2 linked regions of the Cyanobium sp. PCC 7001 genome follow. The protein of the gene in region 1 interacts with the protein of each later gene in a pairwise test. Links are inferred from orthologs where the notes say so. Each region holds a gene or a part of one and is shown on either strand. Other genes may lie near its edges. The genes, in order: CPCC7001_RS07165 and ftsZ.

What was found.
Region 2: the proteins of CPCC7001_RS07165 (region 1) and ftsZ interact in binary tests that used the Bacillus subtilis proteins (3 or more experiments, as listed by UniProt). The link is inferred for Cyanobium sp. PCC 7001 from one-to-one orthologs.

The regions. Positions count from the first base shown.
Region 1 is NZ_DS990556.1:1,445,852-1,460,900, forward strand. Bases 6,336-9,111 are described here. They hold CPCC7001_RS07165 (cell division protein SepF), read right to left. Parts: upstream 8,112-9,111; coding sequence 7,560-8,111; downstream 6,336-7,559. Other genes in these bases: plsY (glycerol-3-phosphate 1-O-acyltransferase PlsY), read left to right, coding at 6,336-6,679; proC (pyrroline-5-carboxylate reductase), read right to left, coding at 6,676-7,494; CPCC7001_RS07170 (YggS family pyridoxal phosphate-dependent enzyme), read right to left, coding at 8,135-8,833; CPCC7001_RS07175 (PipX family protein), read right to left, coding at 8,865-9,111. Also shown: CPCC7001_RS07115 (pyridoxamine 5'-phosphate oxidase family protein), read left to right, coding at 1-276; CPCC7001_RS07120 (ArdC family protein), read left to right, coding at 318-1,313; CPCC7001_RS07125 (HupE/UreJ family protein), read left to right, coding at 1,472-2,080; CPCC7001_RS07135 (MFS transporter), read left to right, coding at 2,232-3,638; CPCC7001_RS07140 (ABC transporter permease), read left to right, coding at 3,635-4,411; CPCC7001_RS07145 (DUF3119 family protein), read left to right, coding at 4,548-5,015; CPCC7001_RS07150 (DUF3086 domain-containing protein), read left to right, coding at 5,008-5,970; more of plsY, read left to right, coding at 6,005-6,335; more of CPCC7001_RS07175, read right to left, coding at 9,112-9,131; CPCC7001_RS07180 (CbiQ family ECF transporter T component), read right to left, coding at 9,155-10,102; ribosome biogenesis GTPase Der, read right to left, coding at 10,114-11,478; CPCC7001_RS07190 (DUF1823 family protein), read right to left, coding at 11,526-12,017; tRNA dihydrouridine synthase DusB, read left to right, coding at 12,042-13,070; cobI (precorrin-2 C(20)-methyltransferase), read right to left, coding at 13,072-13,839; CPCC7001_RS07205 (acireductone dioxygenase), read left to right, coding at 13,838-14,413; CPCC7001_RS07210 (tRNA-(ms[2]io[6]A)-hydroxylase), read right to left, coding at 14,430-15,049; aroQ (type II 3-dehydroquinate dehydratase), read right to left, coding at 15,047-15,049. UniProt on the Bacillus subtilis protein: Cell division protein that is part of the divisome complex and is recruited early to the Z-ring. Probably stimulates Z-ring formation, perhaps through the cross-linking of FtsZ protofilaments. Its function overlaps with FtsA.
Region 2 is NZ_DS990556.1:1,269,047-1,284,287, forward strand. What follows is about bases 7,209-10,176. They hold ftsZ (cell division protein FtsZ), read left to right. Parts: upstream 7,209-8,123; coding sequence 8,124-9,230; downstream 9,231-10,176. Other genes in these bases: CPCC7001_RS06280 (cell division protein FtsQ/DivIB), read left to right, coding at 7,209-7,878; panB (3-methyl-2-oxobutanoate hydroxymethyltransferase), read left to right, coding at 9,453-10,176; CPCC7001_RS06295 (coproporphyrinogen-III oxidase family protein), read right to left, coding at 10,153-10,176. In the rest of the region: CPCC7001_RS06240 (amidohydrolase family protein), read right to left, coding at 1-1,059; CPCC7001_RS14010 (DUF4359 domain-containing protein), read right to left, coding at 1,073-1,549; CPCC7001_RS06255 (DUF1611 domain-containing protein), read right to left, coding at 1,792-2,817; tRNA (N6-isopentenyl adenosine(37)-C2)-methylthiotransferase MiaB, read left to right, coding at 4,049-5,479; CPCC7001_RS06270 (D-alanine--D-alanine ligase family protein), read left to right, coding at 5,511-6,653; CPCC7001_RS06275 (hypothetical protein), read left to right, coding at 6,650-7,060; more of CPCC7001_RS06280, read left to right, coding at 7,057-7,208; more of panB, read left to right, coding at 10,177-10,265; more of CPCC7001_RS06295, read right to left, coding at 10,177-11,448; CPCC7001_RS06300 (PIN/TRAM domain-containing protein), read left to right, coding at 11,555-12,685; CPCC7001_RS06305 (ATP-dependent Clp protease proteolytic subunit), read left to right, coding at 12,717-13,415; CPCC7001_RS06310 (ATP-dependent Clp protease proteolytic subunit), read left to right, coding at 13,480-14,082; ilvC (ketol-acid reductoisomerase), read left to right, coding at 14,187-15,182; CPCC7001_RS06320 (hypothetical protein), read left to right, coding at 15,199-15,241. UniProt on the Bacillus subtilis protein: Essential cell division protein that forms a contractile ring structure (Z ring) at the future cell division site. The regulation of the ring assembly controls the timing and the location of cell division.

The sequences.
Region 1 (15,049 bases):
CCGGCCCCGCTGGATCTGCAGGAGCGGCAGCGGCACTGGCGGGCTCTGAGTCCCGCCGGCCGCGCGCTCTGGGGCTGGCCCCCGCCGGGGGAACCGCTGGATCCTGGAGCGGCCTTCCCGACGGAACTGGCCGACGACGCCCCGATGCCGCCGCAATTCCAGCTGGTGCGGATTCCGCTCGAGCAGGTGGAGCTGCTGGAGCTGGTGGGGCACCCCCATCGCCGCCGCCGCTGGCGGCGCCACCAGGCCTGGAGGGAAGAGCCGCTCAATCCCTGAGCCGGCAGGTGGCACTGGGATCCCAGTTCGCCCGGCCGCCCATGCCCTCCGTTTCCTCCGCAGAGCACACGCTGGTGGCCTCCCTGATCGCCCTGATGGAGGCCGGCACCACACCGTGGCGGCGCCCGTGGGACGCCAACGGCGGCGGCCACCACGTGAACCTGCTGTCGGGCCGCCGCTACCGCGGCGCCAATCCGATCCTGCTCACCCTGGGGATGCACGGACGGGGCTCGCGGCTGCCCTACTGGTGCGGCTTCGCCGAAGCCCGCGCCCGCGGCCTGGTCCCCCGGCGCGGATCCAAGGCCGTGCACGTGCTCCGCCCCCAGCTGTCGCCGGCCCGGCTTCAAGAACCTCTCCACGCCGCTGACGGCGATGCCCATGCCGACGCCGACACAGGCGCCGCCCCCGCCCAGCAGGCCTGGATCCGCTTTCGCCCCGTGGCGGTGTTCAATGCCGCTGATCTGGTGGGCGACGACCTGGTGGCCCTGATCGCGCAGCGACGCTTCTGCGAAGGACTCGATCAACGGCCCGAACCCGAACGGCTGGCCGGCGCCGAGGCGGCGCTCGGGGGCTGGGCGGTGCCGGTGAGCCATGGCGGTGATCGGGCCGCCTACCTGCCCCAGCTGGATCGGATCCAGCTGCCCGAGCGCGGTGCCTTCAGCAGCGCCAGTGCCTTCTACGCCACCTGGGCCCACGAAGCCATCCACTCCACGGGCCATCCCAGCCGCCTGAGCCGCGACCTCTCGGGCCGCTTCGGCTCAAGGGCCTATGCCCGCGAGGAGCTGGTGGCCGAGCTGGGTGCCGTGCTGCTGGGGGATCGGCTCGAGATCGGCAGCCAGGTGGAGCACCATGCCGCTTACCTCAGCCACTGGATTGGCCTGCTGCGGGAACGTCCGCAGGTGCTGGTTCAGGTACTGGCCGAGGCCCGGTGGGCCGCCGATCTGATCGCGCCCGACCCCGTTTCGCCGCCCAAAGCACGGGAATCCGGGGAAGAACCGGCGGGAAACAGCCAGGTTGCCCACTGCCGCGCAGAATGAGCGGGAACGGTTTCCGCGGTTCACCCCAGGAAGTCAAGGAGGAAAGCCCGGTGCAAGTCCGGCACTGTCCCGCAGCTGTGAGGGAGCCCGGCTCCCGAGTCAGAACGCTCGCCGTTCCACCTGTTCCTTTCTGCCCGGCGCGGACACCGGGAGAATCCATGCCTCAGTTCCAGAGCACCCGTTCCCTGGGCGTGCTGGCGGCCCTGGCCACCGCCATGGCGCTGCTGGCGGGCCAGCCGGCCCAGGCCCACAGCGTCGCCAGCGGAGGGCTGGCGTCCGGTTTCCTGCACCCCCTGGCCGGCACCGACCACCTGCTGCTGCTGATCGGGGTGGGCGCGGCGGCCTCCTACATCTCCTCCCAGCTGCTGATCTGGGGACTGGCCGGCGCCCTGATCGGCGCTGTGTTCGGGGCCACCGGCGGGGGGCTGCCCGCCGCCGAGGTGCTGGCCGCCGCGGCGGTGCCCGCCGTGGCCTTCATGGTGCTGAGCGGCCACAGGTCCAGCAAGGCTCCCGCCCTGGGAGCCTGCGGATCGCTGATCGCCGCGGCCGTGGCGGTGCACGCCATGCTCCACGGCCAGGAAGCCCCCGCCGGTGCGGCCTCCGCCCTGTGGTGGGCCGGATCCTTCTCCGCGTCCCTGCTGGTCAGCGGCGGCAGCTGTCTGCTGCTGCGCCGCCTGCCCGCCGGCTGGACGACGGCGATCGCGCTGCTGCTGGCCGTGTACGGCGGCTGGATGGTGCTGGCGCCGCTGGGGCTGGTGGCTCGCTGAAGCGGGCGGCGGGAATCGAACCCGCATCATCAGCTTGGAAGGCTGAGGTTTTACCACTAAACTACGCCCGCAGCAGTACAGACGTACTGTCGCTGCCCCTGTGGGGCTCGGTCATTATGGCCTGCGTCCTGAACGCTCCTCCCCCAAGCCCTTGGCGCCCACCGCTCGCGAAGCGCCTCCGGCATCGGCGCCCCCCACGGATGCGGCCGACCTGCGCGGCGGAGCCCGTCAGCGTCTGCTCTGGGCCTACGGCCTCGGCGATGCGGGCACCGGCATGGGGGCCTCCCTGATCGGCTTCTACCTGCTGCGGTTCTATGTGGCCGCCGGCCTGCCCCCCTGGCTGGCCGGTCTGGCCTACGGGCTGGGCCGCCTCTGGGACGCCGTGAACGACCCCATCGTGGGCTGGCTCAGCGACAAGACCTACAGCCGCTGGGGGCCGCGGCTCCCCTGGATCCTCTGGAGTGCGGCCCCCCTCGGGGTGGCCATGGCCGCCATGTGGTGGCTGCCTCCCTGGCAGAACGTGTGGACCAAGTTCACCATCTTCCTGCTGATCTCGGTGGTGGCCAACAGCCTCTACACCTGCGTCAACCTCCCCTACACGGCCCTGGCCGCGGAGCTCACCACCGACGTGTCGCTGCGCACGCGGCTCAACACGGCCCGCTTCACCGGTTCGATCCTGGCCACGGTCACCGCGGCGCTCCTGGCCGGCGTGCTGGTGCGCAACCTCAGCGACGCCAGCAGCTATCTGCCGGTGGGCCTGGTGGCGGGGCTGATCATCACGGCCTCCGCCCTCCTCTGCGGCTGGGGGCTGATGCCGGCGGCCCGGCAGTGCCAGCGGCCGGAACGGTCCACGGGCACCACCCGGCGGCTGCTGCGGCGGGTGCTGCGCAACGGCCGCTTCGGCATGGTGCTGGGGCTCTATCTCCTGCTCTGGTGCTCCCTGCAGCTGATGCAGGCGGTGTCGCTGTTCTTCCTGCCGGTGGTGATGGAGGTGCCCGAGGGCATCAGCAAGCTGATCCTCCTGCCGTTCCTGGTGAGCTCCCTGGGCGGCCTCTGGCTCTGGACCGCGGTGTCCCACCGGTGCGGCCGCCTCACGGCCCTGCGCTACGGCGGTGGCCTCTGGATCGCCGCCTGCCTGCTGGTGATGCTGCTCCAGCCCCTGGACAGCACCCTCGGGGCGTTGGCCTGGCCGGGCAATGCCATCAAGATGCTGCTGCTGCTGGGCACGATCGTGGTCGCCGGCATCGGCGCCTCCACCGCCTACCTGATCCCGTGGTCGCTGCTGCCCGATGCGATCGATGCCGATCCGGAGAAACCCGCCGGCCAGTACAGCGCCTGGATGGTGCTGGCCCAGAAGGTGTGCATCAGCGTGGTGATCGCCCTGCTCGGGGTTCTGCTCACCGCCAGTGGCTATAACGAGGCCCTGCCCAACCCGGAGCAACCCGCCAGCGCCCTGGCGACCATCCGGCTGTGCATGGGCCTGATCCCGGCACTGCTGGTGGTGCTGGGCCTGGTGGTGATGCGCCACTGGCCCCGCCGTCTGCCCCGGTCCGCATGAGCCGCTCCTTCACTCAGTTCAGGCCGCTTCGCCTGCCCCGCTGGCTGCAGCGGCTGAGCGTGAGTTGCATGATCGGCGGCCAGGCAATCAGCGCCATCGCCCGGGGCCGCATCGGTCTCAACGACCTGATGCAGGAGCTGCTGGAGGCCGGGCCTGGCAGCTTCCTGATCGTGGTGATCACGGCCCTGGCAGCCGGCACCGTGTTCAACATCCAGGTGGTGGCCGAGCTCTCCAAGCAGGGCGCGAATGCCGCCGTGGGTGGCCTGCTGGCCCTGGGCCTCTCCCGCGAGATCGCCCCCCTGCTCACCGCCACCCTGCTCACCGGCAAGGTGGCCACCGCCTATGCCGCCCAGCTCGGCACCATGAAGGTGACCGAGCAGATCGACGCCATCACCATGCTGCGCACCGATCCGGTGCAGTACCTGGTGGTGCCCCGGGTGCTGGCGATGGTGGTGATGGCGCCGGTGCAGTGCCTGCTGTTCTTCGGTGTGGGGATCTGGTCGGGGCAGCTCAGCAGCTCGCTGCTCTACAACATTCCCCCCAGCGTGTTCTGGACCTCGGTGCGCACCTGGATGCAGCCGGAGGATCTCCCGTTCATGCTGGTGAAGGCCCTGGTGTTCGGCCTGCAGATCGCCGTGATCGCCTGCGGCTGGGGGCTCACCACCCGGGGCGGCCCCAAGGAGGTGGGCACCAGCACCACCGGCGCCGTGGTGATGATCCTGGTCACGGTGGCGCTGATGGATGCCCTGCTCACCAAGGTGCTGTTTGGTTGATGGTGTTTGGTTGATGGGGTTCGGTTGCTGCTCTTCCCTGAACCACGGCCCTTGATCTATGGCCGCCGATGTCCGGCCTCTGATGCACCGAGCCCGATGCCAGATCACTGATGCCCCGTCCCCGTTGCTCCCCACCATGACGAACCCTCCAACCTCCCCTTCGGATGCCACCGCTGCCGACCTCCCGAACCGGGCTGCGCCGCAGCCTGCCGCTGAGGACGGCACCCTGCCGGCCCACTACGGCGTGGCCCTGGGGGTGGTGGGGGTCGGCCTGGCCTGCCTCGGTCTGACACCTCTGTGGGCCGGGGCCCTCTGGCTGAGCCTGGCGGTGAGCCTGCTCGGACTGTTCCTGGTGGTGCAGACCGCCCTGCTGCGGCTGGAATTCCAGGAGGAGGCCCTGGTGGTGTGGCGCCAGGCCGTGCTGCTGCGCCGGTTCCCCTACAGCGCCTGGAAGAACTGGCGTCTGTTCTGGCCGGGATTGCCGGTGGTGTTCTATTTCCGCGAAGAGCAGAGCCCGCACCTGCTGCCGCTGTTGTTTGATGCCAAGGCCCTGCGCCAGCAACTCGACCGTCATCTGAGCCACCTCCCTGCCCCCGATGCCTGACGAGCCCATCCCCCAGCCGGCCCCCACCGGCGAAGCCGGCCCACCCGCCGACACCAGCACCGACCATCCCGGCAGCACTGCTGGCCAGGCTCCCGACACGGACTGGCAGCAGCTGGCCCTGGCGGAGCTGCGTCAGCAGCGAACCCAGCTGGAGGAGGAGATCAGGCAGCTGGAGGCCCGCCGGGATCAGATCAACCGCGAGATCAGCAGCAGTTTCGCCGGCCAGGCCGATGGCGTGGCCCGGCGCCTCAAGGGCTTCCAGGACTACCTGGTGGGGGCCCTGCAGGACCTGGCGGTGGCCGCCGAGCAGGTGGAGCTGGTGCCCCAGCAGGTGCTGGTGGCCCCGTCGGCCCTCGATGCCGCGGCCCAGGCAGCGGGGGAGCCTGCGCCGGCGCAGCCGGTGGCCGCCGCCGGGCTGTTCAGCGCCGATGAGGCCCTGATCCGGGAACGGCTGGCGGCCTTCCAGGGCCAGCCCGACTTCTACGCCGACCCGTGGAAGCTGCGCCGCAGCCTGGAGACCGGTGCCGCCGCCAGCCTGGACAGCTGGTTTCTCGAACAGGGCGGCCGGGGGGCCCAGCCCAGCAGCGGCAGCCGCAGCCGCAACGCCCTGGTCACGGCCGCCGCCGTGGCGATCCTGGGGGAGCTGTACGGCGACCGGTTCCAGACCCTGGTGCTGGCCAGCCAGCCCGAGCGGCTCGGCGAGTGGCGCCGCATCCTGCAGGACAGCCTCGGCCTGGAACGGGAGGACTTCGGCCCCACCAGCGGCATCGTGCTGTTCGAGCGGCCTGACGCCCTGATCGAACGGGCCGACCGGCTGGAGGAGCGGGGCGAGCTGCCCTTCATCGTGGTCGACGCGGCCGAGCAGGTGGTGGACATCCCGATCCTCCAGTTCCCCCTCTGGCTCGCCTTCGCACCGGGGCCGGGGGAGCTGATCGACGACGAAGAGCTCTACTGACCTCGAGCTCCATCCACCTCCCTCCCTGCGTTCCATGGCCCTGCCCCCCCTGCTGACCCTGGTGCTGCCGCTGCTGCTGGCGGGCTACCTGCTGGGCTCCATCCCCAGCGGCTATCTGGCGGGGCGGTGGTGGAAGGGCCTGGACATCCGCCAGGAGGGGTCCGGCTCCACCGGGGCCACCAACGTGCTGCGCGTGGTGGGCAAGGGTCCGGCCCTGGTGGTGTTTCTGGTGGACGTGCTCAAGGGCACCGCCGCCGTGCTCCTGGCCAAGGCGGTGCTGGAACCGCTGGGCCAGCCCCTGGGGCCCACGGGCTGGGCGATCGACAGCGGTGTGGTGGCGGCGGGCCTCGCCGCCCTGGCGGGCCACACCTGGCCCGCTTGGCTCGGCTGGCGCGGCGGCAAGGCTGTGGCCACGGCCCTCGGCATGCTGCTGGGCCTGGCCTGGCCCGTGGGCCTGGCCTGCTTCGGCGTGTTCCTCACCACCCTCACCCTCAGCCGCATCGTGTCGCTCTCGAGCGTGGTGGGCGCGGTGGCGCTGCCGCTGCTGATGCTCGGCTGGTTCCAGAGCCAGGGGCTGGGCGTGCGCTGGCCCTACCTGGTGCTGGCGCTGCTCACGAGCGGGCTGGTGATCTGGCGTCATCGCAGCAACCTGGCCCGGCTGCTGGCCGGCACCGAACCCCGGCTGGGGGACAAGGCGGGCAGCCGCTAGGGCACGCGGTCGGCGCCGAGCTCCCGGCTGCGTTCAGCCGCCGCCAGCACCGCCTCGATCAGGGCTGAACGCAGGCCGGCACGCTCCAGCTGGCGCAGGCCGGCGATGGTGGTGCCCGCCGGCGAACTCACCATGTCCTTGAGCTGGGCGGGATGGAGCTCCTGCCCCTGCAGCAGGGCGGCACTGCCCGCCAGGGTGCGGTGGGCCAGGTGCTGGGCCAGCAGCCGCGGCAGACCCGCCGCCACGGCCCCATCGGCCATCGCCTCGGCAACCAGGGCCACGAAGGCGGGGCCCGAGGAGGTGAGCGCCAGGAAGGCATCCAGCTGGGATTCCGGCAGTCGGTGCACCTCGCCCACCTGGGCGAACAGGCTCTGGATCAGATCCCCCTCCGAGGTGCTCACCTCAGACGCCAGGCTGAGGCCGGTGAGGCCCTGCCCCACCAGGCAGGGGGTGTTGGGCACGGCCCGCACGCAGCGCCAGCCCGGGAACAGCCGCTGCAACCGCGCCAGCGGGACACCGGCCAGCACCGATACGAGCACACCGGTGCAGCCCACCGGCGCCGCCGCCGCCGCGGCGGCGGCCGCCGCCGCCAGCTGCTGGGGTTTCACCGCCAGCAGCACCACAGGCGCCATCCAGGCTTCCCTGGGGTCGGTGGCCACGGCCAGGCCGTACAGCGCCGAGAGCCGCTCGGCCGAGGCGGGGCTGGCCACCACGGCCCGCACCCCGCCGGGATCCACCAGGCCCGCCTGGATCAGGGGCACAAGCAAAGCCTGGGCCATGCGCCCGAGCCCGATCACACCGAAGGATGGCAACACGGCCGTGCCCGCAGGGGCGGACGGGGATGGGGAGCGGGCGTTCAGATCAGGGTTCAGATCGGAATTCAGATCGCGGTGTCCTGCCGGCCCCAGGCCGGGGACGGGGCTGCTTCCTGCTCGTGACCCAGATCCCGCGACACCGTGGTGGGCGACGACATCTCCTCACCACCAGCGGTGGTGACCGTGACGCAGCTGGGGGCGAACAGGAAGATGCTCTCCCCCACCCGCTCCTGGTGGCCGTCGATGGCGAAGGTGCCACCGGCCACGAAATCCACCGCGCGCTGGGCCTGGTCGGGCTCCATCATCGTGAGATTGAGGATCACGGTCTTGCGCTCGCGCAGGGCCTGGATCGCGCGCGGCATCTCATCGAAGCTGCGGGGCTCCATCAGGGTCACCTCCGCCGCGGAGGTGGAGAGCCCCGGCATGCCGATCACGTTGGTGCCGGCAAAGGGATCGTCCGTGGAGAAATCGGAGCTGAGGGCAAGCGCACTGCTCCGACTGGTGGGCGGGGCGGGGTCCTGCATCTCCTCGCCGGCGTAATCCAGCTCTTCGTCGTAGTCCCCATCGAGGTAGTCATCGCCGGAGACGACGGCACGCAGACGGGAGAACAACGACACGGAGCGATCCTCTTGGGGTGCTTTCATCCTGAATAGCGTCCCACGTCAGGGATCGCAAGATTCTGGGATGGGCGGTCACCAAAGAGGCTGCTGCCCAGCCGCACCCAGGTGCTGCCGGCGGTCACGGCCTCGGGCCAGTCGCCACTCATGCCCATCGAACGCTCCGGCAGACCCAGCTCGGCCGCCAGGGCGGCGCACTCCTGGAACAGGGCCCGTCGTTCAGCAGCCTCCAGCCCCATGGGGGCGATGGTCATCAGCCCGACAGGCCGCAGGGCCGGCAGAGCGGACAGCTCCTGCCAGCGGGCCCGCAGGGCCTCGGGCTCGAAGCCGGTCTTGGCGGGGTCGGGGCGGAACTTCACCTGGAACAGCACGGCCGGGCTGCGCTCCTCCTCGGCGGCGATGCGGGCCAGGCGCTGGGCCAGGGCCACGCTGTCCAGCGAGTGGATGGTGCCGAAACGGCGCAGCACCCCGCGGGCCTTGTTGGCCTGCAGCCGGCCGATGAAATGCCAGTCGAGCGGACCCAGATCGGCCAGAGCGTCCTGCTTGGCCATGGCCTCCTGGAGCCGGCTCTCCCCGAAGCTGCGCTGCCCGGCCGCCACGGCGGCGCGGATGGCGGCGGCGGGATGGCCCTTGCTCACCGCCAGCAGCCGGCAGCTGGGCGGCAGCTGGGCACGGATCGCCTCCAAGCGGGCTGCCAGGCCACGGTTCTCCGAATCCGGCAACCGAGCAGCTGCGGCTTCCGGGGCCGGACGATCAGATGAAGGTCTGGTCAAAGAGCTGTCGCCAGTGAGCCTGGGCCTCGGGCCCGTCGCGCCGGACCCGGGCCAGGTTCTGCTCGGCGTAGTGGCGGGCATCCATCAGGGGAACCACCTCGAAGCTGGCCCCCCTCGGCTGCAGGGTCACCACAAAGAAGATGCGCTGGGCATACAGCGTGGCGTACAGATCGCGCCCTTCCGCCACAGGGGCGACCCTGTAGAGCATCCCGAAGGTGGGGTGGTTGAGGTAGCGCTCGGTGGTCACTCAGCCGCGGGATCTGTGGGGTATTAAAGAGCACCGACTTTCCAACGGAGCACCAGCAGGATCGCCAGCACAACCGCGCCGAGCAGATTGCCGAGCCGGTACGGACGGCCGGGGCGGTGCAGCTGTTCGGCCGCCTGCCAGGTGCCGCCGCGGGCCAGCAGGGCCTCAGCCCCCTGTTCGGCCCGCAGCAGCAGGTTGGCCAGCAGCCGCTCACCCACCACCAGCACCAGCCCGAGGGACGGGCGCCAGCCCAGGCGCCGCAGGTTCACCGCCCGGGTGGCCAGGGCCCGCAGCAGGTTCTGCAGCTCCTCCTGCACCAGCGGCAGGAACCGCAGGGAGAGCAGCAGGGTGAATCCGAGCCGCTCCACCGGCCAGCCCAGGCGGGCCAGCGGCGCCAGCACCCAGCTGAACGACCACACCAACTGCTCGGGGGGCGTGCTGAGCAGCAGCAGATTGGCGCTGTGCACCAGGGTGAACAGCAGGGTGGCACCGTTGAGGCCGAGCTCGGCCGAGCGGCGGCTGATCACCAGCGGACCCAGCTCGATGGGCCCCAGCTCCACCGGTCCCCAGCGCACCAGATCCCAGGGGAGGCCAGACCGCTCCGGCGGTGCCTCCAGCGGTGAGCCCGTCACCAGCCGCACCTCCGCGGGGGGACGCTCCAGCGGGGCCGGCGCCACGCTGCCGGCGGGCAGCAATGCCGCCAGCCCGCCCACCAGCAGGGCCAGCACCAGCAGCAGGGGCAGGCTGCGGCGCCACAGCCGCCAGGGCAGGCCGCACACCGCGGTGATCAGCAGCAGCAGCCCTACCAGGCTCAGCCGCCAGATCGGCCCGGCCAGGATCGGGGTCACCAGGAAGGCCACGGTCCAGGCCAGCTTGAGGCGGGGATCCAGGGCCCGCAGCCAGCTGCGGCGGCCCGCCCCGGGGTCCTCGGCCACGAACTGGCCGATCGGCATCTGGCGCAGGATGTCCACCGGCAGGACGCTCAGCGGCCGCGATTCTGCTGGCGGGCGAGGTCGCGCTCGGCATCGCGCTGCTGCTTGCCCCGCCAGAACAGCTTGATCGGCGTGCCCTCGAAGCCCAGCCCCTCCCGGATCTGGCGCTCCACATAGCGGCGGTAGGTGTCGCCGAACAGCTTCGGGTCGTTCACGAACAGGGTGAAGCTGGGCGGCCGAACCGCCACCTGGGTGCCGTAGTAAAGGCGCCCCTGACGGCCGCCGCGGCTGGTGGGAGGCGTGCGCCAGCTGAGGGCCTCGGTGAGCACCTCATTCACCACCGAGGTGGTGACCCGGCGGCGGTGCTGCTCCACGGCCAGCAGCGCCAGGGGGAAGATGGCCTGCACCCGCTGGCCGCTGAGGGCCGAGGTGAACAGCATCGGCGCCCAGTCGAGAAAGTAGAGCTTGGCGCGGAGCTCCTTCTCCATCGCCGGCATGGTGTGGCTGTCCTTTTCAATGGCGTCCCACTTGTTCACCACCACCACGCAGGCACGCCCGTCCTCCTCGATGCGACCGGCGAGCCGCTGATCCTGTTCGGTGACGCCGTCGAGGGCATCGATCACCAGCACGCACACATCGCTGCGCTCGATCGCCTTGAAGCTGCGGTTGATGCCGAAGAACTCCGGCCCGTAGTTCACCGAACGGCGGCGGCGGATGCCGGCGGTGTCCAGCAGTTTCCAGGTCTTGCCCTCCCGCTCGATCGTGGTGTCGATCGTGTCGCGGGTGGTGCCGCGGATCGGGCTCACGATCGCCCGGTTCTCGCCGCACACCGCATTGAGCAGGCTGGATTTCCCCACGTTGGGGCGGCCGATGATCGCCAGCTGGATCGGCTCCTCCCCCTCCTCGTCCTGGGTGGGCGGGAGATGGCCGATCACCTGATCGAGCAGATCGCCGGTGCCGGCACCGTGGATGGCGGAGATCGGATGGGGCTCCCCCAGCCCCAGGCCCCAGAATTCGGCCGCCATGGCCAGGCCGGCCTCGGGCGACTCGCACTTGTTCACCGCCAGCAGCACCGGCACGTTCTGGCCCCGCAGCCAGGCGGCGATCGCCTCGTCGGCGGCGGTGCAGCCCTGCTGGCCGTCCACGATCACCAGGGCCACCGAGGCCTCGGCCAGGGCCAGGTTGGCCTGCTCGCGGATCTCGGGCAGGAATTCACTGTCGTCGTCGAACACCAGCCCGCCGGTGTCCACCACCCGGAAGGTGCGATCCCCCCAGAAGCCCTCCTGGTAGGTGCGGTCGCGGGTCACGCCGGGCTGGTCGTGCACGATGGCCTCGCGGCTGCGGCAGAGCCGGTTCACCAGGGTGGACTTGCCCACGTTGGGGCGGCCGATGATGGCGACGACCGGTAAGGCCAAAGGAGTTATCGCAACGTCTGTCGTGTCTTGACCCTACAGAGCAGGGCTCAGGCGACCGGCAGGTCGCCGGGGTGGCCGGCCACCGGATCGGCCGGCTCGGGCAGCAGCGGCGGCAGCGGACCCTGCTCCGGCAGCGGCTCCCCCCGGGCGGCCAGGTGGGCCAGCAGCCAGTTCACGGCGGTGGCGCGGCGGGTGCGGCGCGGATAGAGGCCTCCGATCCGGTAGCCCGCGAAGCCCAGCTGCTCCTTGAGCAACTGCTTGTGTTCCTTGGGGATCGAGCGGGTGAGCGCCACGCTGGCCGGCCGCTCGGCGATGAACTGCGGTTCTGTGGGGAACGACTCCCGCCAGCTGGCCTCCGTCGCCGGGCCCGCGCTCCAGGTGCCGGAACCATCGAGCCCGTAACCCAGGCGCGGCCAGATCAGCTCGCACACGAAGCGGTCGCTGGTGCGGTCGGCCAGCACCGCCTCCAGCAGCGCCCGGCTGAGGGGCCAGGGCCCGGCCCCGGGGGCGGCTTCGGCGGGGGTGGCAGGGGAAAGCACGGCCTCATCCGAGAATCAGCCCCAATGATTGCCAGCCACGCCACGCCCCTGGGGCTGTCCGCCTCCCTGCGCCGCGATCCGCTGGTGCTCGACGGCCGCGGCACGCCGCGGCAGCTGCGCTGCCGGGTGCTGCAGTCGCCCCTGGCCGGAGTGAGCGATCGCATCTTCCGAAGCCTGGTGCGGCGCTGGGCCCCCGATGCCCTGCTGTTCACCGAGATGGTGAACGCCACCAGCCTGGAGCTGGGGCACGGGGTGCAGAAGGTGGAGGAGCTGGGCAGCGAGAGCGGGCCGATCGGGGTGCAGTTGTTCGACCACCGCCCCGCCGCCATGGCCGATGCCGCCCGCCGCGCCGAAGCCGCGGGTGCCTTCCTGATCGACATCAACATGGGCTGCCCGGTGAAGAAGATCGCCCGCAAGGGCGGCGGCAGTGGTCTGATCCGCGACCCCCACCTGGCCGCCCGCATCGTGGAGGCGGTGGCAGCGGCCGTAGCCATCCCGGTCACGGTGAAGACCCGCCTGGGCTGGTGCGGCAGCGATGCCGATCCGGTGAGTTGGTGCCGCCAGCTGCAGGACGCCGGCGCCCAGCTGCTCACCCTGCACGGCCGCACCCGCGAGCAGGGCTTCCGGGGCCGGGCCGACTGGGGGGCGATCGCCGCCGTGAAACGGGCTCTGACCATCCCGGTGGTCGCCAACGGCGATGTGAACACCCCGGAGGGCGCCCTGCACTGCCTGGCGGCCACCGGCTGCGACGGTCTGATGGTGGGGCGGGGCAGCATGGGCGCCCCGTGGCTGGTGGGCCAGATCGACGCCGCCCTAAGCGGCCAGCCGATTCCACCCACCCCGGGAGCGGCCGAGCGCATCGCCCTGGCCGCCGAACAGCTGCAGGCCCTGGTGGCCGCCAAGGGCGACCACGGTCTGCTGATCGCCCGCAAGCACATGGGCTGGACCTGCACAGGTTTTCCCGGCGCTCCCCAGCTGCGCCACGACCTGATGCGGGCCCCCACCCCGGCGGAAGCCCTGGCGCTGCTGGAGCGGGCCCGGCAGTCGCTCTGACCTAGGGCAGCACCGCCGGCCAGCTCTGCCGGATCAGCAGCAGCGAGAAGTAGGGCTGCTCCGCCGCCGGCACCGCATCGGCGCAAGCCAGCCGCTGGTCGGGCCAGCCCACCCGCTGGGCGAAGAGGGCCTGCTGCAGCAGGCCGCGACGCTCCAGCAGCGGCCGCACCCAGCGCCAGCGCTGGCCCAGCTTGAGCAGGGCCAGCACCGTGGCCGAGGCGGCCGAGGCCGCCAGCAGCACCGCCAGTTCGGCCTCCGTGTCGGGGGTGGGGCGGATCAGCAGCCCCTCCTGCTGCAGTGCCAGGGGCCAGGCGCCGGCCGCCGCCGCCGCGGCCACCGCCGGGATCCCCGGAATGAGCCGCACCGGGCAGGCCGGGTGGCGTCGGCGCAGGGCCAGCAGCACATAGCTGCTGCTGGCGAACAGCGACACGTCGCCCTCGCAGAGCAGCACCACCGCCTGGCCGGCCGCCACCTCGGCGGCGAGGGTGTCGGCCGCGGCCTGCCAGGCCGCGAGCCGGGGAGCGGCCTCGGCCACCATCGGAAACAGCAGCGGCAGGCGGCGCTGGTGCTCCCCCAGCCAGGGGGCGGCGATGGCGGCGGCCATCCCCTCCCCGCCCTCCCGGGCCACCGGGAAGGCCACCACCGCCGCGGCCTGCAGGGCCCGCACCGCCGCCACTGTGAGCAGGTCGGGATCCCCCGGCCCCACCCCCACCAGCACGAGTCCGGGCGGGGCCGTTTCTAAGGTTGGAGCAAGCGGCGCGGACGCCATGACGTTGTTGGCCCTCTACCGGCACCCTGCCACCCCGCAGGATCCGCCCGAACCGCTGCTGCGCAGCAGCGATCCGCAGCGCATCGCCGCCGAGCTGGCCGCGCGCGGCATCCGCTTCCAGCGCTGGCCGGCCCGGGCCCGCCTCGAGGCCGGTGCCGAGCAGGCCTCCATCCTCTCGGCCTACGCCGACGAGGTGGCGCGGGTGCAGGAGGGCGGCGCCTACCCGAGCGTGGATGCCATCCGCCTCACGCCCGACCATCCGGAGCGCGGGGCCCTGCGGCAGAAGTTCCTGGCCGAGCACATCCACGCCGAGGACGAAGTGCGTTTCTTCGTGGAGGGCTGCGGCCTCTTCTGCCTCCACATCGGCGAGGAGGTGCTGCAGGTGCTCTGCGAAGCCGGCGACTGGATCGCCGTGCCGGCCGGCACCCGCCACTGGTTCGACATGGGGCCGGAGCCCCGGTTCTGCGCCCTGCGCTTCTTCCATAATCCCGAGGGCTGGGTGGCCCGCTTCACCGGCGATGCCATCGCCGAGCGCTATCCGCTGCTGGATGCCCTCACCGCCACGGCCGGCTGAGGGTGCAACGGGGATGTCAGCTGTGCATGCGCGGTTGGGGGTGGAGGCTGGCCAGCAGTGAGGCCTCCAGCGCAGCCAGCTGCTCCAGCCGCTCCTGCACACGCTGCCGTGGCCAGCGCTGCTCGCACAGCACCCAGTAGAGGCCGAAATGGCGGGCTTCACTGGCCAGCAGGGCGCCATAGAGGGCCCTGAGTTCGGCGTCAGGGCTGTGCTCGGCCAGCAGGGCCATGCGCTCATGGCTGCGGGCCTCGATCAGACCGGCCACCAGGAAGCTGTCGAGCCTGCGCTCCGGCTCCTGGCGCCGCACGGCGCGGGCCAGCTCAGCCCCGTAGGGAGGGGCCGCCAGCGGGCGCAGGGCGATGCCCCGGCGCTGCAACAGGGCCAGCAGTTGCTCGAAGTGCTCCAGCTCCTCCCGGGCCAGGGGGCTGAGCACGGCCGCCAGAGCGTGATCGCCGGGGTAGCGGAACATCAGCTGCAGCGCGGCGCCGGCCGCCTTGCGCTCGCAGTGGGCATGGTCGATCAGCACCAGCTCGGGATGGGCCAGCGCCTGCTCCAGCCAGGCCGCGCTGCTCGGGCGGGCCAGCCAGCGGATGCGGGCGACGCCGCTCCCGGGCGCCGCCGGAGCGGAGAGGGTCA
Region 2 (15,241 bases), 180 kb from region 1 along the record:
CACGTGGCTGGTGATCGCCGCCTGCCGCATCAGCTCCAGGGGGTCGAAATCGCTGCCCGGGAACCAGGGATCCTGCACGTTGTCGGCACCGATGGCCACCTCAACCCCGGCGCGCTGCAGGCTGCGGATCGGGGCCTGCACCCGCAGCAGCGGGGTTCGGCCCGGCCGCCGCCCCAGCAGCCAGAGGTTGGTGAGCGGCAGGGCCACCACCCCGATGCCGGCCTGGGCCAGCTGCTCGGTGAGCGGCGCCAGGCGCCGTTCAGGCAGCAGGGCCAGGCTGGCGGCATGGCTGCAGACGAGCGGCACGACGCTGCGCTGCTCCAGCACCTGCCGCACCACCAGCGCCACGCCCTGGGCCGGCATGCAATCGGCCTCGTCGACGTGCAGGTCCACGCCCACGCCGAAGCGCTCCGCCAGGGCCAGCAGGGCCGCCAGGGCTTCCCGGTCGGCCAGGCCCGAGGCGTAGGGCGGCCCCAGCACGCCCCCCAGCACACCGCCACGATCGCTCACCCAGCGGGCCAGCTCCTCCCCCTGGGGCGTGAGCCAGTGGGACAGGGGGACCAGGGCCACGAGCTGCAGCTCCACCCGGCCAGCCCAGCGCTGGCGCAGCTCCAGCAGGGCCTCCCAGCTGGGGGTGGCGGCCGGGCCGACGCTGTCCACGTGGCTGCGGATGGCCCGCAGCCCCTGGCGCCAGGCCAGATCCAGGGCGCGCTCGCCCCGCTCCAGCACCTGCGCGGCGCTGCGCTCGCCGTGCTCCTGCTGGTTGCGCTGCAGGGCCCGGGCCATGGTGCCCTCCCAGTTGGGGTGGGCGAGGGCGGTGAACGCCTTGTCCAGATGGGCATGGGGCTCCACCGGTGGCGTGAGCGCCAGGGGGAGGGCCTCACCCGCCGCGGCCGCGGCCTCGAGCGGTCGTAGATCGGTGATCCGGCCTTCGGCCCACCGCAGCTCCAGGGCCACCAGGCCATCGGCATCCACCGGGCCGAGCGGCCCCAGCCGCGCGTCGACCAGGGCTCGGGGAATCCTCAGCCGCAGGCCACCGGATCCGGCGCGGGGATCCACCCTCACAGGGAAGTCATGGCGCAGTCCCGGCGGTGACGCCCGGCTCGGGAGCCGGCTCGGGCGCCGGGTCGCCGACGAACTCCCGGCCCTGCACCAGCACGAACTGCCCGGCCACGCCCACCACGGTGGTCTCCAGCCGGGGAACGCGCCAGCGCAGCACCCGCTGGCCGCCCAGATCGCTGTGATACACGCTGAGCAGCCCCAGGTTGGTGCGCCGGGTCTGCTGCAGCACCAGCGCCCCGAGGGCCTGGCGCTGGGCCGCCACCAGCTCGGGGCAGTTGCCGAGGGCGAGGCGCAGCAGACCCGGCAGCCGATCGCCGTGGCACACCTCAGCGGTGATCTCCTTCACGAGCCGCTCACCGGCGTAGTCGGCGAACTCGGCGGGACCGGGATTGGTCCAGGCCAGGCTGCCTCCCACCAGGGCGAGCAGGGCCGGCACGCCCAGCCAGGGGGAGAGCCAGGAGGGGCGGGCGGGAGAGGGCAGGAACACCGGAGGCGGCAGTGCTGACAGATTGGCACCGCCGGGCGGGCGCTGGACAGGGAAAGCGTCCGGACCCCAGGCGATGGGTTGGTACATTGGCGCGGATCACGGCGGGCGTCGCCAAGTGGTTAAGGCAGCGGCTTGTGGCGCCGCCATTCGGGGGTTCGAATCCCCTCGCTCGCCCTCTTTTTTCACTGCTGATTTCACTGCTGAGACTTCCTCACTGCTGACAGATCAGCCAGGCGCGCTGGTCAGGTAAGGGCGTCCAACAGACGGCCGCCGCCGCACCGCACCGGATCGGCGCAGGGCAGCCCTGTGGACAGCTCCACCTCAGCGCACGCCCGTTGGGCCGCCCCCGGCTCGAGGCCGGCCGTGTTCAGCGCCACCGCCCGCACCCGCGGCCGCCTCCCATCCGGCCGCGCCAGGGCGGCCAGGGCCTCCACCGCCGTGATCAGCTCCCCCAGGGGCGGGATTGCCAGGGCGGGAAGACCCTTGATGTGGCGCTGGCCGGCCCGGTGCACCAGCAGCAGATCGGTGGGCTGGCTGCCGCGCAGCAGGGGCAGGGTGGCGGTGGAGCCGGGGTGGGCCAGCGACCCCTGCCCCTCCACCAGCAGCAGAGCGGCCGGGCCCAGGTCCCGGCCCGCCTCCAGCACCGCGGCCTCCACGGCACCGGCGGCGTAGTCCACCCGCACCGCATCGAGCGGTACCCCCGCGCCGGAGATCAGGATTCCCGCCTGGCCCGTGCCCACGAAGCGGGCCTCCAGCCCCCGGCGCCGGGCCTCGGCCAGCAGCTCCAGGCAGGCGCTCATCTTGCCCACGGCCATGTCGCTGCCCACGGCCAGCAGGCGGCGGCAGGGCAGGGCGGCCGCCCGGGCCGCGGCCACCGCCAGAGCGGCAGGCTCCTGGCGCAGGTCCCAGATCCAGGCCTGCGGATGGCGGAGGGCGGCCAGTTCGGGATCCGCCGCGATGCGGCTGTGCAGGCCGCTGGCCACCGAGAGGCCGGCCCGCAGCGCCGCCGCCACATCGGCCCGCGCCTCCCCAGGCAGCTGGCCCCCCGAGGGGGCCAGCCCGATCACCGCCACTTCCGGGCCCAGCGGCAGGGCCTCCGCCACGCTCCCCACCACGGGCACCGCCCGCTCGATGCCGGTCACGGCCTCCAGGCTGGCGCCGGCATGGCGGGGATCCACCACCGCCACGATCGGCCCCGGGCGGTAACGCAGCAGGGCCAGCCCCGTCTTGCCGGAGAGGTTGTCGAGCCCCCCATGGAGCAGCACCACCACCGGCGCCTCCGGCCGCAGCGGCCCGGCGGCGCTGCCCTGCCAGGCGGCGGGCACGGCGATGCCGAGGCCAGGCTGCCGCGGCAGCTGCAGCTGGTCAGCGGCGCAGTGCAGCCCGGTGAAGGGGTCGTCCACCAGGTTGAGGTGGCTGTCGAGATCCGGCCAGCGCACGAGGGGCAGCAGCTGGGCGGCGGCCCCGTTCAGCAGGGAGCCGTCGGAGTAGCAGCCCAGCATCAGCCCGAGCCCGAGCCGCCGGGCGGTGCGGGCCATCAGCAGCGCCTCGCTCAGCCCGCCGCTCTTGAGCAGCTTGATGTTGATCCCGTCCACGTGGGGGGCCAGGCGCAGCAGGTCGTCCAGGCCCCAGCAGCTCTCATCCGCCACCAGGGGCAGGGGGCAGTGGGGATGGAGGGCAGCGAAGCCCGCGGTGTCGCAGGCCGGATCGGGGTGGGGTGCCAGCGGCTGCTCCAGCAGCACCACCCCGTGGGCCTCCAGCAGCGGCAGCATCGCCAGGGCCTGCTCCAGGGTCCAGCCGCCGTTGGCATCCACCTGCAGCTCACAGGCCACGCCCGTGTCCTGCCGTCGTTGCCGCAGCGCCGCCGCCACCGCCGTCAGCAGGGCGCGGTCGTGGTCCACACCGTCCGGACTGCCCAGCTTGAGCTTGATGCGGGTGGCGGGGAGCTGCTGCCACCAGCGCGCGAGCCGCGCCAGCACAGCCTCGGTGGAGCCCAGCCCGAGGGTCACGCTGGTGGCGGCGCAGGCACCCGGATCCAGGCCCCAGAGCCGCCAGAGGGGCTGGCCGAGCCATTTGCCGCGCCAATCGTGCAGCGCCAGATCCAGGCCGCAGCGGGCCGGCGGCGACAATCCGGCCAGCAGCGGCTCCAGCGCCTGCTCCTCCAGAGGCGAGGCCTCGCCGAGCTGCGGCAGCAGCGGCTCCAGTTCAGCGGCGACAGCTTCGGTGGCGTAGTGCCGGTGGCCCGTGTCCAGCCCGCCGGTCTCCCCCCAGCCCCGCAGGCCGTCGTGCTCCACCTCCACCAGCAGGTGCTCCACCGCCGCGGTGACCCCACGGCTGATGGCCAGCGGCACGGCCTTGGTGAGGGTGAAGCGGCGCAGGCGGCAGCGCATCGGCTCGGTGTGCCGGCAGGTCGGGCGTTGGCCTCACGCTGGCATGGATCGACGGCCCTCACCCACCCCAAGAGCGCAGGTCACGCACCCCATGTCGGAAACTGGAGCGATGACGGCCACCCGACTCCAACCCACCGCCGCGATCCAGGCTCCGGCCGCAGCTCCAGCCACGGCTGCGGCCCCGGATCGGCCCGTGCAACGGGGCAGCTACTGGATCACCACCTTCGGCTGCCAGATGAACAAGGCCGATTCCGAGCGCATGGCCGGAATCCTGGAGGCCATGGGCTACCGCGAAGCCGGCGCCGAACTGGAGGCGGATCTGGTGCTCTACAACACCTGCACGATCCGCGACAACGCCGAACAGAAGGTCTACAGCTACCTGGGCCGCCAGGCCCAGCGCAAACGGGCCAACCCCAATCTCACCCTGGTGGTGGCGGGCTGCGTGGCCCAGCAGGAGGGCGAAGCGCTGCTGCGGCGGGTGCCGGAGCTGGATCTGGTGATGGGCCCCCAGCACGCCAACCGGCTGGAGACCCTGCTGAGCCAGGTGGAGCAGGGCCAGCAGGTGGTGGCCACCGAGGAGCACCACATCCTCGAGGACATCACCACCGCCCGCCGCGACAGCAGCGTCTGCGCCTGGGTGAACGTGATCTACGGCTGCAACGAGCGCTGCACCTACTGCGTGGTGCCCTCGGTGCGCGGCCAGGAGCAGAGCCGGTTGCCCGAGGCGATCCGCCTGGAGATGGAGGGGCTGGCCGCCCGGGGCTTCAAGGAGACCACCCTGCTGGGTCAGAACATCGATGCCTACGGCCGCGACCTGCCCGGCATCACCCCGGAGGGCCGCCGCCGCCACACCCTCACCGATCTGCTCCAGTTCGTGCACGATGTTGAGGGCATCGAGCGGATCCGTTTCGCCACCAGCCATCCGCGCTACTTCACCGAGCGGCTGATCGACGCCTGCGCCGCCCTGCCCAAGGTCTGCGAGCACTTCCACATCCCCTTCCAGAGCGGTGATGACGCCGTGCTCAAGGCGATGGCCCGCGGCTACACGGTGGAGCGCTACCGGCGCATCGTCCACCGCATCCGCGAACGCATGCCCGATGCCGCCATCAGCGCGGATGTGATCGTGGCCTTCCCCGGCGAGACCGACGCCCAGTTCCGCAACACCCTGCGCCTGGTGGAGGAGATCGGCTTCGACCAGGTGAACACCGCCGCCTACTCGCCACGGCCCAACACCCCCGCCGCCGACTGGCCCGATCAGCTGAGCGAGGCGGTGAAGGTGGAGCGGCTGCGGGAGCTCAATGCCCTGGTGGAGCAGCAGGCCCGTCGCCGCAGCGCCCGCTACGCCGGCCGCACCGAGCAGGTGCTGGTGGAGGGCACCAACCCGCGGGATCCTTCCCAGCGCATGGGCCGCACCCGCACCAACCGGCTCACCTTCTTCCCGGCGCTGCGCCCCGATGGCCGTGCGGTGGAGCCGGGCGATCTGGTGAACGTGCGCATCGAGGAGGTGCGGGCCTTCTCGCTGAGCGGCACACTGGCCTGAGTTTCAGCCCGCTGGGGCTGGTTCGCCCGCGATGCCCCCTGAGCCCAGCCCCGTCGCGAACCCCGGCCCGGTCCGCGTGGGCCTGGTGTTCGGTGGAGCCTCCGGCGAGCACGCCATCTCCATCCGGTCGGCGGCCACCGTCGCCGCGGCCCTGCGCCGCGGCGAGAACGGGCGGCGCTATGCGGTGAGCTGCTTCTACATCGACCCCCAGGGGCGCTGGTGGGGGCCGGAGCTGGCCGAGCAGGTGCTGGACCAGGGCACGCCAGCCAGCCCGGAACAGCTGGCCTCCGCCCCGGCCCGTCCGGGTTTTCAGGGATTCCCCACAGGCGCCCTGGCCATGGAGGTGTGGTTCCCGGTGCTGCATGGGCCCAACGGGGAGGACGGCACGATCCAGGGCCTGTTCACCCTGATGCAGGTGCCCTTCGTGGGCTCGGGCGTGCTCGGCTCTGCCGTGGGGATGGACAAACAGGCGATGAAGGCCGCCCTGGCGGCCGCAGAGCTGCCCCAGGTGCCCTACGCCTGCGTGGAGGCGGGCGAGCTGGAGGCCGACCCGGCGGCGGTGCTGGAGCGGCTGGAGCGGCAGCTGGGCTACCCCTGCTTCGTGAAGCCGGCCAACCTGGGGTCGTCGGTGGGCATCAGCAAGGCCACCGACCGCGACGGTCTGCTTGCCGGGCTGCGCAGCGCCGCCGCCCTCGACCCGCGTCTGGTGGTGGAGCAGGGCGTCACGGCACGGGAGCTGGAGTGCGCCGTGCGCGGCGGCGGCCCCCGGCCGCTGGAAGCCTCCGTACTGGGCGAGATCCGCTACGACGCGGACTGGTACGACTACGCCACCAAGTACAGCGAGGGACGGAGCCACACCGTGATCCCCGCCGATGTGCCCGAGGGCATCGCCGCCCAGGCGCGCGGCATGGCCCTCGAGGCCTGCCGGGCGCTGAACGCCTCGGGGCTGGCCAGGGTGGATTTCTTCTACACGGCGCCAGCGCCTGGAGATGGGGGTGAAGGCCGGCTCTGGCTCAATGAGATCAACACCCTGCCGGGATTCACCAGCCAGAGCATGTACCCCATGCTGTGGGAGGCCTCGGGTGTGCCTCTGGACACCCTGGTGGATGGGCTGATCACGGCGGCACGAGACTGGCCCCGTCCGGCGTTGCAGATGGGAGGACTCCCGGCATGATTCACGGCTTGCTCTGGCTGCCGCTGCTGCTCATCTTCGTGCTGCTCACCACCCTGGGGTGGCTGGAGCGGCGGCGGCAGCACCTGTTCCGCGCCTGGGCCGAAGGGGCCGAGCTGGCCAAGCTGGATGGCTGCGGCGCCGCGCGCCTCGTGGATGGGGTACTGAGCTGGAGCACCTTCTCGGCGGGTCAGCTGGCGGAGAAGGACCGGTTCGTGATCAAGCAGCTGGAACTGGTGGAACTGCTGGCCCTCGGCTCCGGGGAGGCTCCCCTCACCGAGGAGGCCCAGGGTGCCTGCAGGCTCCGGCTGGTGGGCGGTGGTGAGCAGAAGGATCTGCCCTTCTCCGATGCCGAACGCGCCCGCCGCTGGATGGCCGAACTGATGGCCCGCTCCCGCTGCGAGCTGTGACCCAGACGCGAACCCTTCCCCCCGGAGCCGAACGGCGGCGCCAGCTGCGGCTGCAGCGGCGCCGGGAGCGGCTGCGCAACGCCTGGCGCCTGCTGGTGCTGCTGGGGATCGCCGGCGGCCTCGGCTATGGCCTGCTGCGCCAGGGCTGGAGCCTCACCGGCCCCGGCCAGGTGGAGGTGGTGGGCAGCAGGATGGTGACCCCTGAGCGGGTGATCGAGGCGGCGGGACTCACCTTCCCCCAGCCCCTGCTGACCCTCCAGCCCCGCAAGCTCGCCACCGACCTCTCCGAGACCCTGCCGGTGGAGGAGGTGCAGGTGACCCGGCTGATGGCACCGCCGCGGCTGCGGGTGAGCCTGGTGGACCGCCAGGCCGTGGCCCGGGCCGAACGGCGCACCCCCCAGGGGGTGGAGCGGGGCTATGTGGACCGGCTGGGCCACTGGATGAACAGCCACCAGGGCGAGCTGATGGCCGATGAGGCCACGGCGGGCCTGCTGGTGAAGGGCTGGCAGCCCCGGCACCGGGCCAGCCTCAGCAAGGTGCTGGCGCAACGGACCGTGCTCGGCCCGGATCTCAAGGAGATCCGATTCGCCCCGGAGGGCAGCCTCTGGCTGCGCAGCGCCACCCTCGGGGAGGTGCGGCTCGGGCCCGCCGACGCCCAGCTCACCCGGCGTCTGCAGGTGCTGGACCACCTGGTGGAGACCCTGCCGGCCCAGCTGAAGGGCAAGCGCCTGCGCACCCTGGATCTGAGCGATCCCGAGCAGCCCGAACTCGCCCTGGTGGGCACACCCCCGACCGAGAAGCCGGCGCAACAGCCCTGAAACGGCCCCCGCGACGGGGTTCTGCGGCCAAAAAGCGGCCAATGCTGCGAGGAAACCGGCAAACCGTCGCCAAGCGACAAGGTCAGGACCGCCAGCTACCGACATAATGCAGCCCAGCTCACCGGCACTCCTGCCCCATGGCGCAAGACGACGGCCCCAAGTTCGTGCCGCCGATCCACACCGGTGAACACACCCTGGTTCCTGAAGGCCCCACCGCCAATGGTGCCTCCCTCACCCGTGCCGCCATGACCCATACCCCGACCGCCGCCGCCGGCATTGTTCCCAGCCAGTCGGCCCGCATTGAGGTGATCGGGGTGGGGGGTGGCGGCAGCAATGCCGTCAACCGGATGATCGCCTCCGACCTGCAGGGTCTGGGCTACCGGGTGCTCAACACCGACGCCCAGGCGCTGCTGCAGTCGGCGGCCCAGAAGCGCCTCCAGCTGGGCCAGAAGCTCACCCGGGGCCTGGGGGCCGGCGGCAACCCGGTGATCGGCCAGAAGGCGGCCGAGGAATCGCGGGCGGAACTGCAGGAGTCGCTGCAGGGGGCCGACCTGATCTTCATCGCCGCCGGCATGGGCGGCGGCACCGGCACCGGCGCGGCGCCGATCCTGGCGGAGGTGGCCAAGGAGGTGGGCGCCCTCACCGTGGGCATCGTCACCAAGCCGTTCAGCTTCGAGGGACGCAAGCGCATGCGTCAGGCGGAGGAGGGCATCGCCCGCCTGGCGGAGCACGTAGACACCCTGATCGTGATCCCGAACGATCGGCTGCGCGATGAGATCGCCGGAGCCCCGCTGAACGAGGCCTTCCGCGCCGCCGACGACGTGCTGCGCATGGGGGTGAAGGGCATTAGCGACATCATCACCAGGCCTGGCCTGGTGAACGTGGACTTCGCCGACATCCGCTCGGTGATGTCCGACGCCGGCACGGCCCTGCTGGGCATCGGAGTGGGCTCGGGGCGCAGCCGGGCCAGCGAGGCGGCCCAGGCGGCCATGAGCAGCCCGCTGCTGGAGTCGGCCCGGATCGACGGCGCCAAGGGCTGCGTGATCAACATCAGCGGCGGCAAGGACATGACCCTCGAGGACATGACCACCGCGTCCGAGGTGATCTACGAGGTGGTGGACCCCGAGGCGAACATCATCGTGGGCGCCGTGGTGGACGATCGCCTCGAAGGGGAGATCCACGTGACCGTGATCGCCACCGGCTTCGACGGCGGCACCACGTACCGCACCGATCGGCCGGCCATGAGCTTCACCGGCACCACCCCGTTCACCCCCAGCACCGAAGAGAAGGGCGCCAAGATTCCGCCGTTCCTGCTCAACCGCCAGGGCCGCAGCTCTGAGCAGGACAGCTGAGCAGGACAGCTGAGCAGCCCAGCTGAGCAAGAGCAAGAAAGATCAGTCGCGCCGTTCAGGGCGACTGCTGCCCGAAGAGGGTGACCCGGAGTCCACGCCTGCCCTGAGCATCCCGTGTGGCTGCTCCCTTCCGGTCCTGACCAGGTTTGGGCGTCAGAGCCGCGTGGGTCCGAGTCGGCTGGATGCTAGCAATGCTCCCCTTCGCCCCTCAGCCCCGTGCCGCTGCGCCCCGCCGACCTGGCCCGTCGCAAGCAGGCCGGCCTGCCGATCAGCATCCTCACGGCCTGGGACGCCCTCTCCGGAGCGGTGGTGGCCGAAGCCGGAGCGGATGCCGTGCTGGTGGGTGATTCCCTGGCCATGACGGTGCTGGGCCATGCCACCACCCTGCCCGTCACGCTCGACGAGATGCTGCACCACTGCCGGGCCACGGCCCGCGGCATGGCCAGTGTCTGCTCGCCGGGGCAGGAGCCGCTGCTGATCTGTGATCTGCCCTTTCTCAGCTACCAGTGCGCGCCCGACGACGCGGTGGCGGCGGCCGGTCGGGTGCTGAAGGAGAGTCCCGCGGCCGCCGTGAAGCTGGAGGGGGCCGAACCCGAAACCCTGGCCGTGATCGATCGGCTGGTGCGCAGCGGCATTCCGGTGATGGGCCACGTGGGCCTCACGCCCCAGGCCGTGCATCGCAGCGGCTACCGCCGCCAGGCCGCCGATGCCCCCGGCCAGCAGCGGCTGAAGCGGGAGGCCGAGGCCCTGGAGCGGGCGGGCTGCTTTGCCGTGGTGGTGGAGCACGTGCCGCCGGACGTGGCGGCCGAGCTGCGGGCCGGCCTGGCCATCCCCCTCATCGGTATCGGTGCCGGAGAGGCCTGCGACGGCCAGGTGCGCGTCACCGCCGATCTGCTGGGCCTCACCAGCCGCCAGCCCCCGTTCAGCCCACCGCTGCTGCAGGGGCGGGCCCTGGCCGTGGAAGCCCTGCGGCGTTGGCTGAGCTCCCAGAGCCATCCCACCAGACCCACAGCTCCCGCAGCACCGCATTGCTGAGGGCCAGGCCCTCCGGATCGCTCAACCGCCAGCGCTCCCCCTCCTCCAGCAGCAGCCCACGGGTCATCCACGGCTCCAGCTGCCGCCGCAGCCGCCCCAGCCCCGCGGCGATCGCCATGTCATCCCAGCCCACCTGACGCAGCAGCTCGGGCAGCCGCACCCCCTCGCGGCGGCGCAGACCCACCATCAGCCGCTCATCCAAGGGCATCCCCGGGTCCACCCCGATCTCCGCCATCCCCGCCTCCCCTGCCCCTGCTTCCGCTGCGCCCGAAGTCAGCCAGGCCCGGTAGGCATCGCGGGTGCGGGGCCTGGCCTGCCGTTGGCCCCAGGGAGCGCTGGTGGCCCCCATGCCGAAGCCCCACCAGCCGGCACCGCTCCAGTACACGCGGTTGTGGCGCGAGGCATGGCCCGGCAGGGCGTGGTTGGACACCTCGTAGCGGCCGTACCCTGCCGCCGCCAGCTCCGAGCTGGTGAGCTCCATCAGGTCGGCGGCCAGATCGTCCTGCGGCAGCTCCAGCCGGCCCTGCTCCAGGCGCCGGGCAAACACGGTGCCCGGCTCGATCGTGAGGTCGTACACCGAGAGATGGGGTGCGCCGCTGCCGATCGCCTCCTCCAGCTGCTGGCGCCAGGCGGGCAGGGTCTGGCCCGGCACGGCCTGGATCAGATCCAGGCTCCAGCTGCCCAGCGCACCGCTCCGGTGGGCCTGCCGCAACCAGCCGGCCGCCTCGCGCAGATCGCCGCCGCTGTGGCGTCGGCCCAGCTGCTGCAGCACTCCGTCGTCGAAGCTCTGGCCCCCCAGGCTCACCCGGTTCACCCCCGCGGCCAGATAGCCCCGCAGCCGCTGGCGATCGAAGCTGGCCGGATCCAGTTCCAGGGTGATCTCCGCGCCGGGGGCCAGTCCGAACTGCCGCCGCAGATCCCTCACAAGCTCCCCGATCTGGGTCGGCTCCAGCAGGGAGGGGGTGCCGCCGCCGAAATACACGGTGCTGAGGGGCGTTGCCCCTGGCGCCTGGCCTATCTCACGCCGCAGCAGTGCCAGATAGGCGTCGATCGAGGCGGCGCCGGGCTGACCGGGCGCGGGGCCGGCGCGGTCACCGAGGGGAACGATCGGGAAATCGCAATAGAAGCAGCGCCGGTGGCAGAAGGGGATGTGGAGGTAGGCGCTGCGGGGGGGAAAGGGCACGGCCGAAGGTGCGGAAGCGATCAAGTGCGGTTACCTCTGCCGGCCAAACCGGCCGGTTTCAGGCAAGCTGCGGTGTGGATCGCTCGGGCAGCCACGCACGGCGGGAATGGTGGACTCCCTCATCCTGATCCTGTTCATGGTCTCCGGCGCCGCCGCCGGCTGGCTGGGGGTGGATCTGCTGCCGGAGAACCTGCTGGTGCAGGTGGACAACCCCGAGGGGCTGCGCACCGTGCTGGGGGGATTCGGGGCCTTCTTCGGGCTGATCGCCGGCGTGTTCTTCGGCCAGCTGCGGCGCCGGCTGACGCAGCAGGTGCGCAGCATGCCCACCGACCTGCTGATCAGCCGCGCCGTGGGGCTGATCCTCGGGCTGCTGGTGGCCAACCTGCTGCTGGCCCCGATCCTGCTGCTGCCCCTGCCCTGGGAGGTGGTGTTCGTCAAACCGCTGGCCGCGGTGCTCAGCAACGTGTTCTTCGGGGTGTCGGGCTACAACCTGGCCGAAGTGCACGGCCGCACCCTGCTGCGGCTGTTCAGCCCCGGCACCACCGAGGCCCTGCTGGTGGCGGAGGGGGTGCTGCGGCCGGCGAGCGCCAAGATCCTCGACACCAGCGTGATCATCGACGGCCGCATCCGCGGCCTGCTCGACTCGGGCCTGCTGGAGGGCCAGGTGATCGTGGCCCAGAGCGTGATCGATGAGCTGCAGGCCCTGGCCGACTCGGGCAACGCCGAGAAGCGGGGCCGCGGCCGCCGCGGCCTCAAGCTGCTCAGCGAGCTGCGGGAGCAGTACGGACGGCGGCTGGTGGTGAACAGCACCCGCTACGAGGGCAAGGGGGTGGATGACAAGCTGCAGGAGCTCACCGCGGACACCGGCGGCACCCTGCTCACCACCGACTACAACCTGGCCAAGGTGGCCGAGGTGAAAAGCCTGCGGGTGGTGAACCTCAGCGAGCTGGTGATCGCCCTGCGGCCCGAGGTGCAGCCGGGCGACGAGTTCCAGCTCAAGATCGCCCGCGAGGGCAAGGAGGCCGACCAGGGCGTGGGCTACCTCGATGACGGCACCATGGTGGTGGTGGAGGGAGCCCGGGAGCACATCGGCGAGCGGCTGCCGGTGATCGTCACCGGCGCCCTGCAGAACCCCACCGGCCGGATCGTGTTCGCCCGCAGGGAAGCGGTGGGGCAGAGCGCCGGCGACGGGGCCGCCCCTGGCAACGGCAAGCGCAAGCCGAGGCCTCCCCGCTAGGCTCCGATCCAGTGCCTGCCAGGGTCAACGGATGTCGGTGTCAGCTCCTTACTACGGCGATTCCGCCGTGCTGCGCACCCCGCCGCCCGACCTGCCCTCGCTGCTGCTCAAGGAGCGGATCGTGTACCTCGGTCTGCCCCTGTTCAGCGATGACGAGGCCAAGCGGCAGATGGGCATCGATGTGACCGAGCTGATCATCGCCCAGCTCCTCTACCTGGAGTTCGACAACCCCGAGAAGCCGATCTTCTTCTACATCAACTCCACCGGCACCTCCTGGTTCACCGGAGATGCCATCGGCTTCGAAACCGAGGCCTTCGCCATCGCCGACACGATCCGCTACGTGAAGCCGCCGGTGCACACCATCTGCATCGGCCAGGCCATGGGCACCGCCGCCATGATCCTCAGCGCCGGCACCAAGGGCCAGCGGGCGGCCCTGCCCCACGCCACGATCGTGCTGCACCAGCCCCGTAGCGGCGCCCAGGGCCAGGCCAGCGACATCCAGATCCGCGCCCAGGAGGTGCTGCACAACAAGCGCACCATGCTGCAGATGCTGGCGGACAACACCGGCAAGAGCGTGGAGCAGCTCTCCAAGGATTCCGACCGCATGACCTACCTCACGGCCGAGCAGGCGAAGGACTACGGCCTGATCGACCGGGTGCTCACCAGCCAGAAGGATGTGCCGGCCGGGGTGCCCCTGGCCGCCGGCCGCAGCCCGAGCGGCATCGGCTGAACCGGCAGCGATTCAACCCGTTCCTCTCCAACTCCAACTCCCACTCCCCCGCCGCCACCGAGCCATGCCCATTGGCACCCCCAGCGTTCCCTACCGCCTGCCCGGCAGCCAGTACGAGCGCTGGGTCGACATCTACACCCGCCTGGGGGTGGAGCGGATCCTGTTCATGGGGTCGGAGGTGAACGACGCCGTGGCCAATGCCCTCGTGGCCCAGATGCTGTATCTCGATTCGGAGGACAGCTCCAAGCCGATCTACCTGTACATCAACTCCCCTGGGGGTTCGGTGACGGCCGGTCTGGCCATCTACGACACGATGCAGTACGTCAAGAGCGACGTGGTGACCATCTGCGTGGGCCTGGCCGCGTCGATGGGTGCCTTCCTGCTGGGCGCCGGCACCAAGGGCAAGCGGCTCGCCCTGCCCCACAGCCGCATCATGATTCACCAGCCCCTGGGCGGCACCAGCCAGCGGCAGGCCAGCGACATCGCCATCGAGGCCAAGGAGATCCTGCGCATCAAGGACATGCTCAACCACAGCATGGCCGACATGACCGGCCAGCCCTTCGAGAAGATCGAGAAGGACACTGACCGCGACTACTTCCTCAGCGCCGCCGAGGCCAAGGACTACGGCCTGATCGACAGGGTGATCGCCCATCCCAGCGAGGCCTGAACTCGCACGGTTGGGCCAACGGATGAGCCAACGGATGAGCAACAGGAGCGGGCCGGGCACTTGCGTAAGCTCGACCCTTGCTCCCTGCCTGCGCACCTGCCCGGATGGCCCAGCTCTTCTACGACTCCGACGCCGATCTCAGCCTGCTGGATGGCAAGACGGTGGCCATCATCGGCTACGGCTCCCAGGGCCATGCCCATGCCCTGAACCTCAAGGACAGCGGCGTGAACGTGGTGGTGGGCCTCTACGAGGGCAGCCGTTCCGCCGAGAAGGCCCGGGCCGACGGCCTTGAAGTGCTCAGCGTCGCCGACGCCTGCGCCAAGGCCGACTGGATCATGGTGCTGCTGCCCGATGAGATCCAGAAGACCATCTACGAAAAGGAGATCGCACCGCACCTGAGCGCCGGCAAGGTGCTGAGCTTCGCCCACGGCTTCAACATCCGCTTCGGCCTGATCCAGCCCCCGGCCGATGTGGACGTGGTGATGATCGCGCCGAAGGGTCCGGGCCACACGGTGCGCTGGGAGTACCAGAACGGCATGGGCGTGCCGGCCCTCTTTGCCGTTCAGCAGGACGCCAGCGGCAAGGCCCGCGATCTGGCGATGGCCTATGCCAAGGGCATCGGCGGCACCCGCGCCGGCATCCTCGAGACCAACTTCAAGGAGGAGACCGAGACCGACCTGTTCGGCGAGCAGGCCGTGCTCTGCGGTGGCCTCAGCGAACTGGTGAAGGCCGGCTTCGAGACCCTGGTGGAGGCGGGCTATCAGCCCGAGCTGGCCTACTTCGAGTGCCTGCACGAGGTGAAGCTGATCGTGGACCTGATGGTGAAGGGCGGCCTCACCGCCATGCGCGATTCGATCTCCAACACCGCCGAGTACGGCGACTACGTGAGCGGCCCGCGGCTGATCACCGCCGACACCAAGGCCGAGATGAAGCGCATCCTGGCCGACATCCAGGACGGCACCTTCGCCCGCAACTTCGTGGCCGAATGCGAGGCCGGCAAGCCCGAGATGACCCGGATCCGCGAGCGCGATTCCCAGCATCCGATCGAACAGGTGGGCAAGGGGCTGCGTTCGATGTTCAGCTGGCTGAAGGCCGCCTGAGCCGGAGTCGGGGGCCATGCGCCTCCCGTCCCTTCCCCCCGCGCTGCTCTGGGGCTCCA